Regions from separate parts of the Streptomyces sp. RLA131 genome, predicted to be linked through region 1. Evidence: riboswitches for the same ligand, from Rfam matches in the RefSeq annotation. Region 1 holds a riboswitch; the other holds the start of a gene.
The links. A riboswitch is a leader RNA that binds a small molecule or an ion and turns the genes downstream of it on or off. The one in region 1 is predicted to bind S-adenosylmethionine.
Positions count from the first base shown of each region.

Region 2: linked by a shared signal. The riboswitch ahead of RWE79_RS11185 (aminotransferase class V-fold PLP-dependent enzyme) and the one ahead of RWE79_RS35995 (glutathione S-transferase C-terminal domain-containing protein) in region 1 are both predicted to bind S-adenosylmethionine.

Region 1 is NZ_JBWDOQ010000002.1:7,750,676-7,756,219, forward strand. Features, by position in the region: gene RWE79_RS35990 (AfsR/SARP family transcriptional regulator) at 1-1,665, shown strand, start outside; gene RWE79_RS35995 (glutathione S-transferase C-terminal domain-containing protein) at 1,827-2,750, opposite strand; SAM riboswitch class IV at 3,063-3,204, opposite strand; SAM riboswitch class IV at 3,366-3,477, shown strand; gene RWE79_RS36000 (putative leader peptide) at 3,520-3,645, shown strand; gene RWE79_RS36005 (LLM class flavin-dependent oxidoreductase) at 3,722-4,993, shown strand; gene RWE79_RS36010 (NtaA/DmoA family FMN-dependent monooxygenase) at 5,014-5,544, shown strand, end outside.
Region 2 is NZ_JBWDOQ010000002.1:2,242,166-2,247,709, reverse strand. Features, by position in the region: gene qcrB (cytochrome bc1 complex cytochrome b subunit) at 1-1,415, shown strand, start outside; gene trpD (anthranilate phosphoribosyltransferase) at 1,533-2,555, shown strand; SAM riboswitch class IV at 2,775-2,891, shown strand; gene RWE79_RS11185 (aminotransferase class V-fold PLP-dependent enzyme) at 3,046-4,383, shown strand; gene RWE79_RS11180 (Lrp/AsnC family transcriptional regulator) at 4,385-4,666, opposite strand; gene RWE79_RS11175 (rhomboid family intramembrane serine protease) at 4,663-5,424, opposite strand.

The sequences.
Region 1 (5,544 bases):
GTGCTGGTGGTGCTCGACAACGCCCGCGACGCCGAACAGGTCCGTCCGCTGCTGCCCGGAGCCCCCGGCTGCGCCGCCCTGGTGACCAGCCGCAACCTGCTGACCAGCCTGTCCGTGACCGAGGGCGCCCATCTGCTGTCCGTCGACCTTCTCGGTCACGAGGCGTCCCGGGACCTGCTGGCCGCGCGGCTCGGCCCCGACCGGGTGGCCGCCGAGCCCGGAGCCGTGCAGGAGATCGTCGCACTGTGCGCGGGGCTTCCGCTGGCGCTGGCGATCGTGGCCGCGCAGGCCGCCGCGCAGCCCCGGATCCCGCTCGCCGCGCTCACCCGCGAACTGCGGGAGGCGGGCAGCCGTTTGGACGCCCTGGACGGCGGCGACCCGAGCACCCAGATACGGGCGGTGTTCTCCTGGTCATACCGCGCGCTCAGCCCGGAGGCGGCCCGGATGTTCCGGCTCCTCGGCCTGCACCCCGGGCCCGACGCGGGACTGCCGGCCGCCGCGTCACTGGCCGGCGTGCCGGTACCCCGCGCCCGCAAACTGCTCGGCGAACTCCTGCGCGGCCACCTGCTGACCGAACACGCCCCCGGCCGCTACGGCTTCCACGACCTGCTGCGCGAGTACGCCGCCGAACTGGTCGCCGCCCACGACAGCGACCAGGACCGGCGAGCCGCCACCCGCCGCATGCTCGGCCACTACCTGTCCACCGCCCGCAACGCGGACGCGCTGCTGACCGGCAGGCTGGACCTGATCGCCTACCCGGCCGCCGACCCGGGCGCCGTCACGGAACAACCCGACGACCACGAGGCGGCGTTGGCCTGGTTCCGCGCCGAACACCGGATACTGACGGCCGCCGTGGAACGGGCGGCGAAGGAATCCCGCAGCCACGCCTGGCAGCTGGCCGCCGCCATGTCGACGTTCCTGGACCTCCAGGGGCACTGGCAGGTCCTTGCCGAGACCCACACCATCGCCCTGGCCGCCGCCGAACGGGACGGCGACACCGCCGGTCAGGCCGGTGCCCACCGGGGCCTCGGCGTCGCCCACGACCGGCTCGAACGCCCCGACGAGGCCCGCGTCCACTATCTGCGCGCCCTCGACCTGTTCGCGGCGGCCGGCGGCCACGCCGGCCAGGCCCGGGTCCACCAGCACCTGGGCCGGCTGGCCGGCGCCCAGGGTCGCCCCCGGCAGGCACTCGCCCACGCCCACGAGAGCCTGCGCCACTACCGGGCCGCCGACGACCGCGGCGGCCAGTCCGCCGCACTCAACCACCTGGGCTGGTTCAACTCCCAGCTCGGCTCCCACCGCCAGGCTCTGACGTACTGTCAGCAGGCCCTGGAGCTGGCCCGGCTGACCGGCAGCTTCAGCAGCGAGGCCCACACCTGGGACAGCCTGGGCTACATCCACCGCCGGCTCGGCGAGCACACCGAGGCCGTGCACTGCTACGAGGAGGCGCTCCGGCTCTTCCGTACGACCGGCGACGTCCACAGCGAGGCCGCCGGACTGGCCTACCTCGCCGACGCCTACGAGGACGCCGCCGACGACAGCGCCGCCCACCGCGCCCGCCGGCAGGCCCTGGCCATCACCGACGACCTGGGCCTGCCCCCGACCGACCCGCTGCGCGTCAAGATCCTGCACGACCTGGCCGCCCACCCGCTGCCCCGCGCGTAGGTTCTGTAGTGGGTGGTAGGTCGTGTTCGGAGCCGGAGGGGTGTGTCCGCCGCCTGGGCGGGCGACGGCTGACGCCTGCCGGACGTGGTCAGGTGGGTGGGGGTGTGCGGTGGCCGGCCGGCCATTGCCGGAGTTCGCGGCCGGGGATTACGGGACAGCCCTCAACCCCGGCCCGCCCCCAGTACCCCGGGGAGCGCGACGGCGGCGCCCGAGGACTCCGGGCCCCGGCAGGTCGCGCGGTGCAGCCGCGCCATGTGCTCCGGACAGAGGTTGCCGCCGAAGGCCGGGTGCGCGCGCAGCCGCCGTACGTAGGCCCACAGCCGGTCGTACGCGCCGATACGGTGGACCGCGTCGGCGTCCAGGTGGAGCCGGTGCACGGTTTCGAGGTGGACGAGCGTCACCCACAGGTCCACGTCCGCCGCGGTCAGGGCGTCGCCCAGCAGATACGGTCCGGCGGCCAGCTGCCGGTCCAGCAGCTCCAGTGCCGTCAGCAGCGTCTCCGCCGCCTCCCCCGTGCGGTGCGCGGCCGGCGCCGCGCCGGCCCGCTGGGCGGCCTGGGTGATGTCCTCGTCCAGGAGTTCGCGGATGGCGTCGATGTCCGCGGCCAGGGCCCGCGGACGCAGCCGGGGGCCGCCCGCGTCCGGGTCGCCGAAGCAGGTCGCGAGGTCCCGGAGGATGTCCGGTGTGTGGTTGCTGACGATCCGTCCGCTCCACCGGTCGCTCAGCGCGGGCACGGTCAGCGGACCGCTGTAGTGGTGCCAGGTGGTCTCGTACGCCGCCCGCAGCGGCGCGAGCGGGTCGCCACCGGCGCGGTCCGGGAAGGGCAGCGCCGTGGTGCCGACCGAGTCCCGCAGACCGAGCAGGTCCAGGGTGACGGAGACACGCAGCGAGAGCGGGCAGCCGGGGGAGAGGTACACCAGGTAGCGGTGCGGGGCGGGGTAGAAGCCCCCGCCGAGGTTCGCGCCGATCCGGTTGCGGAAGCGCTGGCCGACGCGGGCCGGTGAGTGCGGGGCGTGGACGGGCCGGCCGGGGCGGAGGTCGCGACACGCCGCCGGAACCGAACTGCGCAGAGTTGTCTCGGACATGGCTCTCCCTGGGGGTGGTGGAGCTCCGGAGGGGGTCCGGGGCGCGGGGTTCGCCGCGCCTGGACCCGGGACTGCCGTGGCGGCCCGGACGACCCGGCAGGACGCGGGTCAGGACAGGACGGGGCCGGACCGGGTCAGGCGGTCGGACCGCATGCGCTGCGGAGCCGCAGCAGATCGATGTGACGGCGCCTGGTCAGGAAGCAGGCACGGCTCGCAGAGACCCGCCGGGTGGCCCGGCGGGCGCTTGCGCGGGTGCTGGCCGTCCTGGGCATCTCCGCCGGTCCCGTCACCGTCGAGGCCTCGCGCATCACGAGACCGCACTTGCCCCGCCGCACCGGCGGGACCCGGTCGTCACCCGGGGCACCCCGTCGCGGTGGAAGGGTTGCCTGTCAGCGGGCCGGGGCCGATGACCGACCGGGCCCGAACTGCCCGGTGAGCGCTGACAATCGTGACCGTCGCCAACAGTGTGAGTGCGCCCCGGCAGGCCGTCAAGAAGGCCGTACCTGTCACACGGCCCGCGGAATAGACGCCGTCCTCCCGGTGTTTGAGGTCACAGTGCGAGCTTGATCTTCCGGGGATTGCGCGGTGCTGCGGCCTCGCGTAGCGTTCCCGGCAGGTTACGAGCGTCAGCGTCAAGCCCTGGCTTGCTGACCGGCAACCCTCCTACGCGGCGGGGTGCTCCAGGTGACGACCGGGCGGGTCCGTACGGGGCCCGCAAGCGCGATGCCGGTGCGGCCCCCGGGCCCGCCGAGCCGGAGGGGTGGAGGTGATGGTGGTGCGACCCGTGCCGAGCCGCTTCGTCGTCACCGTTCTCGCCCCGCGCGGCTGCGTCCACCTGTACTCCCGGCACCACATCGACCTCCAGCGCGTCGCCGGCGCGCTCTGTTGTTCCTGACCTGTTCCCCGCCGCCGGACCCTCCTGTTCACGGTCCGGCGTTCACGTACGGTCGATCAGGAAGGCAGCCCCCTTCATGTCCGCAGCACCCCCTTCCCCCGCTTCAACGGATTCCCCCTCCTCACCCGCGTCCCCGCCCGCGCCGCTGCATCTCGCGGTCGCCCTCGACGGGGCCGGCTGGCACCCGGCCGCCTGGCGGGAGCCCGAGGCCCGCCCCCAGGACCTGCTCACGGCCGGCTACTGGACCGACCTGGTCACCGAGGCCGAGCGCGGACTGCTGGACTTCGTCACCTTCGAGGACGCCTTCGGGCTCCAGTCCTCCCGGCCCACCGAACCCGACGGGCGCACCGACGAGGTCCGCGGACGGCTGGACGCGGTGCTCATCGCCGCCCGCGTCGCACCGCTGACCCGCCACATCGGACTGGTACCGACCGTCGTCGCCACCCACACCGAGCCGTTCCACATCTCCAAGGCGATCGCCACCCTGGACTACGTCAGCACCGGCCGCGCCGGCCTGCGGGTCCAGGTGTCGTCCCGCCGGCACGAGGCGGCGCACCTGGGCCGCCGTACGCTGCCGCAGTTGCCGGCCGAGGCCTTCCAGAACGCGGCGGCCCTGACGGACCCGGTCGTACAGGAGCTGATCGCCGAGCTGTTCGACGAGGCCGCCGACCACATCGAGGTGGTACGCCGCCTGTGGGACAGCTGGGAGGACGACGCGGAGATCCGCGAGGCCGCCACCGGGCGCTTCGTTGACCGCGACAAGCTGCACTACATCGACTTCGAGGGCCGGCACTTCAGCGTCAAGGGCCCCTCGATCACCCCCCGGCCGCCCCAGGGCCAGCCGCCGGTCAGCGCGCTGGGGCACGCGAGCGTTCCGTACCGGCTGATCGGCCGGTCGGCCGACATCGGCTATGTGACCCCCCACGACAGCGACCAGGCCCGTGCCGTCGTCGCCGAGATCCGCGCCGCGCAGGCCGAGGCCGGCCGGGCGGACGAAACCGTGCACATCTTCGGCGACCTCGTGGTGTTCCTCGACGACGAACCCGGCGCGGCGGCGGACCGCAAGGCACGCCTGGACGGCCTCGCGGGCCACCCGTACACCAGCGACGCGAAGGTGTTCACCGGCACCCCCGGGCAACTGGCCGACCTCCTCCTGGACTGGCAGCGGGCCGGACTCACCGGCTTCCGGCTGCGCCCCGGCGCCATCGGCCGCGACCTGGAGGCCGTCACCCGGGGCCTGGTGCCCGAACTCCGGCGCCGCGACGCCTTCCGGCACGCGTACGAGGCCGACACCCTGCGCGGGCTGCTCGGACTCGCCCGCCCCGCCAACCGCTACGCCACCGTCTGAGCCGGAGGGATCTTCCGACCATGAGCAAGCCCCTGAAGCAGATCCATCTCGCGGCCCACTTCCCCGGCGTCAACAACACCACCGTGTGGAGCGACCCCGAGGCGGGCAGCCACGTCGAGTTCAGCTCCTTCGCGCACTTCGCGCGGACCGCCGAACGCGCCAAGTTCGACTTCCTGTTCCTCGCCGAGGGCCTGCGGCTGCGCGAACAGGGCGGCCGGATCTACGACCTGGACGTGGTGGGCCGGCCCGACACCTTCACCGTGCTGTCCGCGCTGGCCGCCGTCACCGAACACCTCGGCCTGACCGGCACCATCAACTCCACCTTCAACGAGCCGTACGAGGTGGCCCGCCAGTTCGCCAGCCTGGACCACCTCTCCGGCGGCCGCGCCGCCTGGAACGTCGTCACCTCCTGGGACGCCTTCACCGGCGAGAACTTCCGCCGGGGCGGCTTCCTCCCGCAGCAGGACCGCTACTCGCGGGCGCAGGAGTTCCTGCGGACCGCCGAGGAGCTGTTCGACTCGTGGCACGGCGACGAGATCGTGGCCGACAAG
Region 2 (5,544 bases), 5.5 Mb from region 1:
CGAGCATGTCCGAGGTGACCTACGACGGCGTGTACGCGCCGCTGCAGGGCATCCGGATGTCCGACGCCTACGCCTCGACGCTGCACATCAGCTTCGACGTGCGCGGCGGCCTGCTGATGCGTCAGGTCCACCACTGGGCCGCGCTGGTCTTCGTCTCCGGCATGTTCGTGCACATGATGCGCGTCTTCTTCACCGGCGCCTTCCGCAAGCCGCGCGAGATCAACTGGCTCTTCGGCTTCCTGCTGCTGTTCCTGGGCTTCTTCGACGGCTTCCTGGGCTACTCGCTCCCCGACGACCTGCTGTCGGGTACCGGTATCCGCTTCATGGAGGGCGCGGTGCTGTCCGCGCCGATCGTGGGCACGTACATCTCGTTCTTCCTCTTCGGCGGCGAGTTCCCCGGCCACGACGTCATCCCGCGGTTCTACACGATCCACGTGCTGCTGATCCCGGGCATCATGCTGGGCCTGCTGGTGGCCCACCTGATCCTGGTCTTCTACCACAAGCACACCCAGTTCCCCGGGCCCGGCCGCACCAACAACAACGTGGTCGGCATGCCGCTGCTGCCGGTGTACATGGCGAAGGCCGGCGGCTTCTTCTTCCTGGTCTTCGGCGTCATCACGGCCATGGCGGCCCTGGTGTCGATCAACCCGGTCTGGTCCTACGGGCCGTACCGTCCCGACCAGGTGTCGACCGACGCGCAGCCCGACTGGTACATGGGCTTCGCCGAGGGCCTGATCCGTGTCATGCCGAGCTGGGAGATCAACGCCTGGGGCCACACGCTCCAGTTGGGTGTCTTCATCCCGCTGATCGTCTTCCCGGTGGTGCTGGCCTTCCTGGGCGCCTGGCCGTTCATCGAGTCCTGGGCCACCGGCGACAAGCGGGAGCACCACCTGCTGGACCGCCCGCGCAACAAGCCGGTCCGTACCGGCATCGGTGCCGCGTGGATAAGCGTCTACATCATCCTGATGGTCGGCGGTGGCAACGACCTGTTCGCCACCCGCTTCCACCTGTCGATCAACACGATCACGTGGATCGTCCGGATCGGTGTGTTCGTGCTGCCGGTGCTGGTCTTCATCGCCACCAAGCGGATCGCGCTGGGCCTGCAGCGACGGGACCACGACAAGGTGCTGCACGGCCGCGAGACCGGCATCATCAAGCGGCTGCCGCACGGTGAGTTCATCGAGATCCACGAGCCCCTGCCGCAGGGCGCGCTGTACACGCTCACGCAGCACGACCAGCCGCGGCCGCTGGAGATCGGGCCCGAGGTCGACGAGAACGGTGTCGAGCGCAAGGCCGGACGGATCGCGAAGCTCCGGTCGAAGCTGTCCCACAGCCTGTACGGCAGGGACACGCAGATCCCGAAGCCGACCGGCGAGGAGTACAAGGAGATCATGAGCGGCGACGGCCACCACTGACTCCGTAGCGCTGTGCCACCGGGAAGGGCCTCGTCCGTGGGTTGGACGGGGCCCTTTGCCGTGCCCCGGCGCCGATAGGCTTCGCAGACGTCCGTCACTGGGAGCGAGGAGCGGTTCATGAGCTGGCCCGACCTGTTGAGCGCGTTGTTGTCCGGGCAGGACCTGACCGCCGCCGACACCGCGTGGGCGATGAACCGGATCATGAACGGTGAGGCGAGCGACGCGCAGATCGCCGGCTTCATGGTGGCGCTGCGCGCCAAGGGCGAGACGGTCGAGGAGGTGCTCGGCCTCGTCGAGGCGATGTACGCGCACGCCGAGCCGCTGCTGATCCCCGGACCGGCCGTCGACATCGTCGGCACCGGCGGCGACCGCGCCAAGACGGTCAACATCTCCACGATGTCGGCGATCGTCATCGCGGGCGCCGGGGTCCGGGTGGTCAAGCACGGCAACCGGGCGGCGTCCTCGGCGAGCGGATCCTCCGACGTACTGGAGCGGCTGGGGATCAACCTGGAGCTGTCACCGCAGCGGGTCGCCGAGATCGTCGAGGAGACCGGCATCACCTTCTGCTTCGCGGCCAAGTTCCACCCCGCCATGCGGTTCGTGGGCAAGGTCCGGCGGGACCTGGGCGTGCCGACCTCGTTCAACATCCTCGGCCCGCTCACCAACCCGGCCCGGGTGACGGCCTCCGCGATCGGCTGCTTCGACACCCGGATGGCCGGGCTCATGGCCGGCGTACTGGCCAAGCGGGGTTCCTCGGCGCTGGTCTTCCGCGGCGACGACGGGCTGGACGAGCTGACCACGACCGCCACCTCCCAGGTGTGGACGGTGCGGGACGGCGCCGTCACGCAGGTGCCCTTCGACCCACGTGACGTGGGCATCGAGCTGGTGCCGGTCGAGGCGCTGCGCGGCGCCGACGCCTCGTACAACGCGGAGGTGGCCCGCCGGGTCCTCGCCGGTGAGCCGGGGCCGGTACGGGACGCGGTGCTGCTCAACTCGGCTGCGGCGCTGGTCGCGTTCGAGCCGGGCGAGGGCACGCTGACCGAGCAGATCGGCCGCGCGATGACCCGCGCCGCCGAGTCGATCGACTCCGGCTCGGCCGCGGGCACGCTGGAGCGCTGGGCGGCGGCGACCAAGGCGTAGCCGGTACCAGGGGGCGGCCGGTACCAGGGCGCAGCCGGTACCAGGGCGCAGGCAGTACCAAGGCGCAGGCAGTACCAAGGCGCGGCCGGTGCCGTGGCCGCGCTTGTCCCCGTTCGCCGGCCGGGCGATTCCGCGGCCGGTCCGGCGAACGGGGAGCGTGGTGTCCGCGATACGGACCGGCGCTTGCGCGGCGGAGCGCGTGTGGCATGATTTTCGGCAGGTCACGAGTGACAGCGCACAAGCCCCGGCTCGCTGTCCGGCAACCCTCCTTCTGCGGCGGGGTGCCCCGGGTGATGACCAGGCCGTGAGCAGCGAGGCTCACGGCAAGCGCGGATCCGGGAGTTCTTCTGATGAGCAAGCGAATGCGATAGGGCCCGAGGCCCGGTTTTCGGCTTTCCCTGCCCTCCCGTCGCTCTGTCCGTGCCTGTCGCGGCCGCGCCGAGGGCACTTCCCTGCTCGCTCACGCTCTGCCGCCCCCAGGAGTTCTGTCATGTCTGCTCCCGTGAACCAGTCCGTCCGCACCCCGCTGCCCGTGCTCGGCCGCGATGTCCTCGTACCGCTGGTGACCGGCGGCGAGGTGACGTACGCGGCCCTCGACTACGCCGCCAGCGCCCCCGCCCTCCAGCGGGTCTGGGACGACGTCGCCGCCTACGCGCCGTACTACGGCAGCGTGCACCGGGGGGCCGGGTACCTGTCGCAGCTGTCCACGGACCTGTTCGAGCAGAGCCGGCGGACGGTGGCGGAGTTCCTGGGCTGCCGGGAGGACGACCAGGTGGTCTTCACCCGCTCGACGACGGACTCGCTGAACCTGCTGGCCGCCGCCGTCCCGGCCGGGACCCAGGTGTACGTCTTCGAGACCGAGCACCACGCCGCGCTGCTGCCCTGGCGCGACACCGACCTGACCTGCCTGCCCGCGCCGCGCACCCCCGGCGAGGCCGTCGCCGTCCTGACCCGGGCGCTGGCGGCCGGCCGCGATCAGGACCGTCCGGCGCTGGTCTGTGTGACCGGCGCGTCCAATGTCACCGGCGAGCTGTGGCCGGTACGGGAGCTGGCCGCCGCCGCGCACGCCCACGGCGCCCGGATCGTCCTGGACGCCGCCCAACTGGCCCCGCACCACCCGGTGGACGTGGCGGAGCTGGACGTGGACTGGGTGGCCTTCTCCGGCCACAAGCTCTACGCCCCGTTCGGTTCGGGCGTGCTCGCGGGGCGGGCCGACTGGCTGCGCGCCGCCGAGCCGTACCTCGCCGGCGGCGGTGCCTCGCGCCGGGTGGCACGGGGCGAGGACGGCCGGGTGGACGTCGAGTGGCACGAGACCGCCGCCCGGCACGAGGCCGGCTCGCCCAACGTCATCGGCGTCTACGCCATCGCGTCCGCGTGCCGCGCCCTCACCGAGGCCGGGTTCGAGGACCTCGTCGCCCGTGAACAGGACCTCGTCGCCCGGGTGCGGGCCGGTCTGGCCGAGGTGCCGCAGGTGAAGGTGCTCTCCCTCTTCGGTGACGACGCCCCGCGCGTCGGCGTCATCTCCTTCGTGGTGGCGGGCTGGAACAGCTCGCACTTCGCGGCCGCGCTCTCCGCCGAGTATGGCATCGGGGTCCGCGACGGCCTGTTCTGCGCCCATCCGCTGGTGCGTACGCTGCTCGGCGACCGCGACGAGCCCGGTGACTGCGGTGGCGACGCCACCCTCAACGCCATCCGGGTCTCCTTCGGCGCCGGCACCCCCGACGAGCACGTCGACCGGTTCCTGGCGGCCGTCGCGGAGCTGGTACGCGACGGAGCCGCCTGGAACTACCGCACCGAGGAAGGCCGTTGCGTGCCCGACCGGGGCTGACTCAGGCGTCCAGGCCGATGGAGAACGCGGCCTCCAGGTCGTGCTGGGAGTAGGTGCGGAAGGCCACATGGGTATCGGTGGCCTCGACGCCGGGGATCTTGCTGATGCGGCCGGGGATGACGTCGGCCAGGTCGTCGTGGCGGGCCACCCGGACCATGGCGACCAGGTCGTAGGTGCCGGTCACGGAGTAGACCTCGCTGACCCCGTCCAGGGCGGCGATGGCCTCCGCGATCTCGGGGATACGGTCGACGCTGGTCTGGATGAGGACGATCGCGGTGATCACGGCTGAAGATCTCCTTGGGTGGCCGAGGGTGCGCCCGGCGGGGCGGCCTCAAGCCTATGCGGTCGCCGGAAGCAGACCCAGGTGCACAGGAATCCGAAGACGAACCCGATGACATGTGCAAGGTAGGCGACCCCGGGGCCCTGCTGGCTGATCCGGGCCGCCAGCCACTGCAGGACGAACCAGAAACAGAGCACCATCCAGGCGGGGAAGCGCAGCGGCAGGAAGAACAGGAAGGGGAAGAGGCTGGTCACCCGGGCCCGCGGACAGAGGAACAGATACGCCCCGAGCACCCCGGAGATCGCCCCGGAGGCGCCGACGAGGGTCTGCGTCGAGCCGGCGTGGGCCAGGGCGTAGCCGTAGGTGGCCAGATAGCCGGCGGCCAGGTAGAAGAGCAGGAAGCGTGCCCGGCCCATCCGGTTCTCGACGTTGTCGCCGAAGACGTGCAGAAAAAGCATGTTGCCGAGCAGATGCACCCAACTGCCGTGCACGAACAGGGCGGTGAGCACCGAGAGCACCGGTGACTTGGTGAAGTCCGGGGTGGGGCAGCCGTGCGGGAGGGTCAGCCGCGCGGCGGGCAGCCGGCCGTTCCAGAGCTCGTCGGGGATCACGCCCCAGTGGGCGAACCAGACGGCCTGCCGGCACACGGCCCCGGTCGCCGGGGGTCCGGCCAGGAAGACCAGTACGCACAGTCCGATGAGGGTGTACGTCACCACGGGTGTGCGGCGGACCGGGTTCTTGTCGTACACCGGGATGACCATGGACCGATGATGACGGAAGGGGTGTAAGGGGCACAGGGTGCCTCGCCGCAGCGCAATGGACGGTCCAGGCCTTAGGGTGGCCGGAAACCAGAGCCGGTTCTTTCCGGACAGTACGAAAGA